DNA from 2 places in the Variovorax sp. 38R genome. Region 2 is predicted to be linked to the other one. Evidence: riboswitches for the same ligand, from Rfam matches in the RefSeq annotation. Region 2 holds a riboswitch; the other holds the start of a gene.
What was found. A riboswitch is a leader RNA that binds a small molecule or an ion and turns the genes downstream of it on or off. The one in region 2 is predicted to bind glycine.
Positions count from the first base shown of each region.

Region 1: another riboswitch for glycine. It lies ahead of IG196_RS02170 (D-amino acid dehydrogenase); the one in region 2 lies ahead of gcvT (glycine cleavage system aminomethyltransferase GcvT).

Region 1 is NZ_CP062121.1:498,944-502,340, reverse strand. It holds gene rfbD (dTDP-4-dehydrorhamnose reductase) at 1-403, opposite strand, end outside; gene rfbB (dTDP-glucose 4,6-dehydratase) at 400-1,479, opposite strand; glycine riboswitch at 1,598-1,687, shown strand; glycine riboswitch at 1,732-1,838, shown strand; gene IG196_RS02170 (D-amino acid dehydrogenase) at 1,930-3,237, shown strand; gene IG196_RS02165 (RtcB family protein) at 3,257-3,397, opposite strand, start outside.
Region 2 is NZ_CP062121.1:2,530,328-2,533,724, forward strand. It holds gene gcvP (aminomethyl-transferring glycine dehydrogenase) at 1-304, opposite strand, end outside; gene gcvH (glycine cleavage system protein GcvH) at 358-729, opposite strand; gene gcvT (glycine cleavage system aminomethyltransferase GcvT) at 801-1,976, opposite strand; glycine riboswitch at 2,024-2,128, opposite strand; glycine riboswitch at 2,145-2,231, opposite strand; gene IG196_RS11470 (N-acetylmuramoyl-L-alanine amidase) at 2,281-2,754, opposite strand; gene IG196_RS11475 (hypothetical protein) at 3,053-3,397, opposite strand, start outside.

The DNA.
Region 1 (3,397 bases), 2.0 Mb from region 2:
CTTCGAGCTTGGTCTGGCCGTACACGCTGAGCGGGCCGGTCGCGTCGTCTTCTTTCCAGGGGCGAGTGCCGCTGCCGTCGAAGACGTAGTCGGTGGAGTAATGCACCATGAGCGCGCCGATCTGCTGCGCGGCCTCGGCCACCACGCCGGGCGAGGTGGCGTTGAGCTTGCGCGCAAAGTCGGGCTCGCTCTCGGCCTTGTCGACGGCGGTGTGTGCGGCGGCATTGACGATGACGTCAGGGCGCACGGCCAGCACCGTCTCGGCCAGCTGCTCGGGACGGCTGAAGTCGGCGTGGAAGTCGGTGCTGTCGAAATCCAGCGCGACCAGTTCGCCGAGCGGCGCAAGGCTGCGCTGCAGCTCCCAGCCGACCTGTCCGCCCTTGCCAAGCAGCAGCAGCTTCATGCGGCGGCCTTCGCCGTCGTGGCGTCGTACTGCTTCTCGACCCACTCGCGGTACGCGCCGCTTTGCACGTTGCGCACCCACTCGCCGTTCGCGAGGTACCACTCGACGGTCTTGCGGATGCCGGTGCCGAAGGTCTCGGCGGGCTTCCAGCCAAGCTCGGCCTCGAGCTTGCGCGCATCGATGGCGTAGCGGCGGTCGTGGCCCGGGCGGTCCGTGACGTAGGTGATCTGTTCCTTGTACGGCTTGCCGTCGGCGCGCGGGCTCAGCTCGTCGAGCAGCGCACACACGGTGTTGACGATCTCGATGTTGGGCTTCTCGTTCCAGCCGCCGACGTTGTAGGTCTCGCCGAGCCGGCCGGCTTCGAGCACGCGGCGGATGGCGCTGCAGTGGTCCTTCACGTAGAGCCAGTCGCGCACCTGCATGCCGTCGCCGTACACGGGCAGGTTCTTGCCAGCCAGTGCATTGACGATCATCAGCGGGATCAGCTTCTCGGGGAAGTGGAACGGGCCGTAGTTGTTCGAGCAGTTGGTGGTGACCACCGGCAGGCCGTAGGTGTGGTGCCAGGCGCGCACGAGGTGGTCGCTGGCGGCCTTGCTGGCCGAGTACGGGCTGTTGGGCTCGTACTTGTTCTCTTCGGTGAAGGCCGGGTCGGTCTTGGAGAGCGAACCGTAGACCTCGTCGGTCGACACATGCAGGAAGCGGAAGGCCGCCTTCTGGTCGGCCGGCAGGGCGTTCCAGTAACCGCGCACCGACTCGAGCAGGCGGAAGGTGCCGAGCACGTTGGTCTGCACGAAGTCTTCCGGTCCGTGGATCGAGCGATCCACGTGCGATTCCGCGGCAAAGTTCACGACTGCGCGCGGTTTGTGTTCGGCCAGCAGGCGGTCGAGCAGCGCGCTGTCGCCGATGTCGCCTTGCACGAAGACGTGGTTCGCGTTGCCCTTGAGCGATGCGAGGGTCTCGAGGTTGCCTGCGTAGGTCAGCTTGTCGAGGTTCACGACGGGCTCGTCGCCCTGCGCGATCCAGTCGAGTACGAAATTGGCGCCAATGAAGCCTGCGCCGCCGGTAACCAGGATCATGGAGTCCCTCGCCTGTAGAAAAAAGTTTGCTTTACGGAAAATTAACAGTCAATTATCCCATCGGCGTGACCTGCGGATGTACAGGGCTTGGCCGGCTTGCGGGGCCCGCCTACAATCACAAACAATTGCAGGAGAGCGGGCCTCACGGAGGCCCTACCGAAGGCGCAAACTCCCATAAACGCTCAGGTCGGCCCGACGAAGTTCCAAGTGCAAACAAGGAACATCGGCAAGGGGTCAGTACTGCACTCATCGATACAGCCGTCTGGAGAGCCGCCACGCCATGTGGCGCACCGAAGGAGCAAACCCGCTGCGGGTGCAGCAGGGTGAATCTCTCAGGTACCGAGGACAGGGGGAGCGGCAACTTGGACATCGGTCGTCCGGTTGCTTGCTATTGGTTCAATAGCACTCCACGCCCGCCGTTCAAGCGCTGCAAACTCAAAGGTACTTGCAATGCGTGTGATCGTTCTTGGCGCCGGCCTGCTCGGCGTGACTTCGGCCTATTACCTCCAGCAACTCGGTCACGAGGTGACCGTGATCGATCGGCAGGCCACCCCGGCCGCCGAAACCAGCTTCGCCAACGGCGGCCAGATCTCGGTCAGCCATGCCGAACCGTGGGCCAATCCGAGCGCGCCGTTGAAGGTGCTGCAATGGCTCGGCAAGGAAGATGCGCCGCTGCTCTTCCGCATCCGCGCCGACATGCGCCAGTGGCTCTGGGGTCTGCAGTTTTTGCGCGAATGCACCCCCGCGCGCACCCGCCACAACATCGAACAGATCGTGCGTCTCGGTACATACAGCCGGGAAATGTTGCAGCAATTGCGTCGAGACACCGGCCTGAGCTATGACCAGCGCACGCAGGGCATCCTGCACTTCTATACGACGCAGAAAGAATTCGACGGCGCCCTCAAGCCTTCCGAGCAGATGCGCGCCCTGGGCTGCGAGCGCCTGGTCATCTCGGCCGACGAGGCCATCCGGATCGAACCCGCCCTCGCCCACATCCGCCCGCAACTCGCCGGCGCGACCTACACCGCCGAAGACGAGTCGGGCGACGCCAACCGTTTTGCGCGCGAGCTCGTGAAGCTGGCCGAAGCGGCCGGCGTGAGGTTCCTCATGAGCCACACCGTGACCGCGCTGCGCGAAGCCGGCGGCAGCATCGACCACATCGAGGCGACCGACAACGAAGGCCGCTTCCAGCGCATCCGCGGCGACGCCTTCGTGCTCGCGATGGGTTCGCTGAGCCCGCTGTACGCCGCGCCGCTGGGCATCCGCCTGCCGATTTACCCGGCCAAGGGCTACTCCGTGACGCTGCCCGTGAAGGACGCATCGAAGGCCCACCAGGTCTCGCTGACCGACGACGAATACAAGCTGGTGTTCTCGCGCTACACGTCCGAGTCGGGCGACCGCCTGCGCATCGCCGGCACGGCCGAACTCAACGGCTACGACCGCGACCTGAACCGCGTGCGCTGCGAAGCGATCGTGCGACGCGTCGAAGAACTCTTCCCCGGCGCCGGCGATACCGAGCGCGCGCAGTTCTGGACCGGCCTGCGCCCGGCCACGCCGAGCAACGTGCCGCTGATCGGCAAGACCAAGCTGCCGAACCTGTTCCTCAACACGGGCCACGGCACGCTCGGCTGGACGCACGCCTGCGGCTCGGGCAAGTCGATCGCGCGCATCGTGAGCGGGCTCGCGCCCGAGGTCGACTTCGCGTTCGCCGGCATGCCGGCGCCCGCGCCGCGCGCCGTGCAGCCCGCACTGGGCTGACACGACACGCACCCTCGGGTCACGCCTTGAACGTGACCCAGGGCTTGAGTCGCACGGCGCAGCGGATGAGCCCTGCGCTTTCCTGCGCGTCGATCACCGCGCCGATCGGCTTGTAGGCCTGCGGCGCCTCTTCGATGCGGCGCTCCTCGCGCAGCGTCAC
Region 2 (3,397 bases):
TCACGCCCGGTGTGTGCGTGCCGTAGTAGCCCTGGCCGATGAAGCTCTTGAACACCTTGTTCTTCGACGCCAGCGTCTTCAGCTCGGCCAGCGCGTCGGCTTCGGTCACCGGCGCGGGCAGGCGCATCGGCCGGGCACGGCGGATGGCCGCCGGCACGATGCCGTCGATGAGCTCCGCGCGCGTTTCCGAGCCGATCACCGGCAGCATGCGCGCCTCGTCCGCTGCATCGATGCCGATGTGGCGGGCGAGGAATTCTTCGGCGTTCTCCAGGGCTTGCAAAGAGGGAAGGGCGGGAATCGGCATGGCGGTGAGGGCTCGGGGGAAGAAGGAACGAAGGTGGCTGAAGACTCAGCGGATCAGGACTCGGCGGCGAACTTGTCGTAGGACGCTGCGTCGAGCAGGGCGTCGAGCTGTGCGGGCTCGCTCAGCTTGACCTTGAAGAACCAGCCGGAGGCCAGCGGGTCGCTGTTGGCCAGCGACGGGTCGGCGCGCAGCGCTTCGTTCACTTCGGTGATCTCGCCCGACACGGGCATGAACACATCGGCGGCGGCCTTGACCGACTCGACCACACCGGCGACTTCGCCCTGTGCGAAGGTCTTGCCGACTTCGGGCAGGTCGACGAACACCACGTCGCCCAGCGCGTCCTGCGCATGCACGGTGATGCCCACGGTGGCGGCGCCGCCTTCGGCCGCCACCCATTCGTGGTCCTTGGTGTATTTGATGCTCATGAAAAAACTCCTCGTGGAAAAAATGGAATCGGGGTGCAGAGCCTAGCCGGGTCTGCGGTGTTCAGTGGTGGTCAGCCGCGGTAGTAGCGCGTCGGCACGAAAGGCATCGTCGACACCTCCATCGGCACCGGCTTGCCGCGCACGATGGCCTGCACGCGCGTGCCGGGTTCGGCAAAGGCGGCGGCCACGTAGCCCATGGCCACGCAGCGGTCGGCCGTGGGACCGAGTAGGCCGCTGGTGACGGTGCCGATGTCATGGCCTTCGAGCGACTGCAGCAGCGTGCCGTCGCGCACCGGAATGCGTTCCAGCGCCACCAGGCCGACGCGCTTGCGCGTGAGCGTCTCGTGGTCGGTGTGGCCGGCCGCGCCCGAGGCGACGGCCGCCAGCTGGGCCAGCACCTTGGCTGCGCCCGGGAAGCCGCCTTCGCGCGCGCCGCCCGCGCGGCGCACCTTCTGGATCGCCCAGTTGAGCGAGGCTTCGACCGGGGTGGTGGTGGTGTCGATGTCGTTGCCGTACAGGCACAGGCCGGCTTCGAGCCGCAGCGAGTTGCGCGCGCCCAGGCCGACGGGTTTCACTTCGGGCTGCGCGAGCAGCAGGCGGGCGAGGGCGTCGGCGTCCTTGCCGGCCACCGAGATCTCGAAGCCGTCTTCGCCGGTGTAGCCGCTGCGGGTGACGAAAGCGGCAATGCCGCCGATCTGCACCGCGCCGCCGGTCATGAACACGAAACGTTCGATGCCGGGCGACAGCCGTGCCAGCGTGGCCGCGGCCTGCGGGCCCTGCAGCGCCAGCAGGGCGTGGTCGGGCAGGGGCTGCACTTCGCAGCGCGCGCCGATCTTGTCCTGGATGTGGGCGATGTCGGCCACCTTGCAGGCGCCGTTCACGATCACGAAGATCGAGCCGTGGCCTTCATTGAAGAACATCAGGTCGTCGAGGATGCCGCCTTCGTCGTTCAGCAGCAGGCCGTAGCGCTGCTTGCCGGCGGGCAGGTCGACCACGTCGACGGGCATCAGGGTTTCGAAGGCGGCGGCGGCGTCGGGGCCGACGAGACGCAGCTGGCCCATGTGCGAGATGTCGAACAGGCCGGCCGCATCGCGCGTGTGCTTGTGCTCGGCCATCAGGCCGGCGGGGTACTGGACCGGCATCGAATAGCCCGCAAAGGGCACCATGCGGGCGCCCAGCTCGACGTGGAGGTCGTACAGCGGTGTCTTGAGAAGTTGGGCGTCGGAGGAAGCGGAAGAAGCAGCCACGGGGCACTCCAAAGGGGCAGTCGAAATCCATGGCTGCAACGCCATGGGCCACCCCTGCTGTCCGCTTTACCTGAGAGATTCGCCCCACGATCGGGGTTTGCTCCTTCGGTGGGCCGCATGCAATGCCACGGCCTCTCTCCAGCAAGGAAACGCCGGTGGTTGCCGGCGTCTTGTCAGTCCTTTTGCCTGAGCGTTCGGGGAACCCCTGCGCCTTCGGCGGCCCCGTCGCGCGGGGCTCTCTCCTGACCCGGCGAGTGTAGTGGATCGCGGGGCCGGGGCTGGTGTCGAAGTGCTCGTGGGGGCCTCAGGTGTGGCAGCACCCCAGCGCCTGGGACGCTCTCAGTTGGGAGAGCGGCTTGGCGGAAGCGACCGCCACGGGAATGGCATCGGCCTCGCCATTCAGCACCAGGTGCTTGAACCGTTCCCAATCGAACAAGGTGCCCGGATCGGTGCGGCGATCCGGGTCCAGCTTGGCGTGCGAGACCACGTGGGCGAGGTTGGGGTACTTGGCCCAGCAGTGGCGAACGATGCGCGCCGTGATTTCGACTTGCCAGTCGGAGAAGGGGTCGAGTTTCTGCTTGTTCACGACCTCGATGCCCAGCGACCAGTGGTTGACGCGCTTGGCGCCGTCGTTCACATCGGGGTGCGAGGCCGCATTGCGCACGTGCCATGCCGCGAGCGCCTCCGGCACGCAGGCCCAGACGAGTTCACCGTGCTGGGGTTCGTCCTCATCGGGAACCAGCCAGTGGAACGAAGCCGCATCCGTCGGTTTTTTCATGACCGAGATGGCGCCGGAAGACGATCCGCCGGCCGTGGCATGGATGACCACCGTGGTGATGCCCATGATCGGATCGACCGACCGCTTCGTGGTGCACGTCGGCCAGTAGGGCTGGACGCCGGGGTACCAGGGCTCGTTGAGGGAGACTTCGCCCGGTCGTCTCGACTTGGGAAGCGTGAAGTGATAGCTCTGCGGATTTGGCATGCTGAACCTCCTTGTTTTGGGAGTTGGGTTCTAGCAAGCAGCCCCGGGGGCCCGCGTCCCCTGGTTGAGGGATGGCGACCCGTGGCCGCCAGGTTCAGTGCACGGTTTCGGCCAGCGGCAGCAGCTTGTCGATGCGCTCGCGCAGCGAGTCGGCGCGCTCGGGGCCGGCGGCTTTCTCGATCTCGGAGAGCATGAGCGCGGCGATGGTGAGCATGGCCTCGCGGTCGCGCGCCTCACGCAGGGCGTCGCGCATCTGGTTGGCGAAGCGCGGGTCGCGGCGCACGAACATGCGCTCGCAGATGTCGAACAGGAACATGCGCGTGGTGGCCAGCGAGCGCTTGCCGTCGAAGCTGTCGGCCGACGTGGCGACCTGGATCGGCTCGGCCGCCGGGACGGGCGTGGGGGCCGGCGCAGGTTGAGCGACGACCGGTCGCGCATC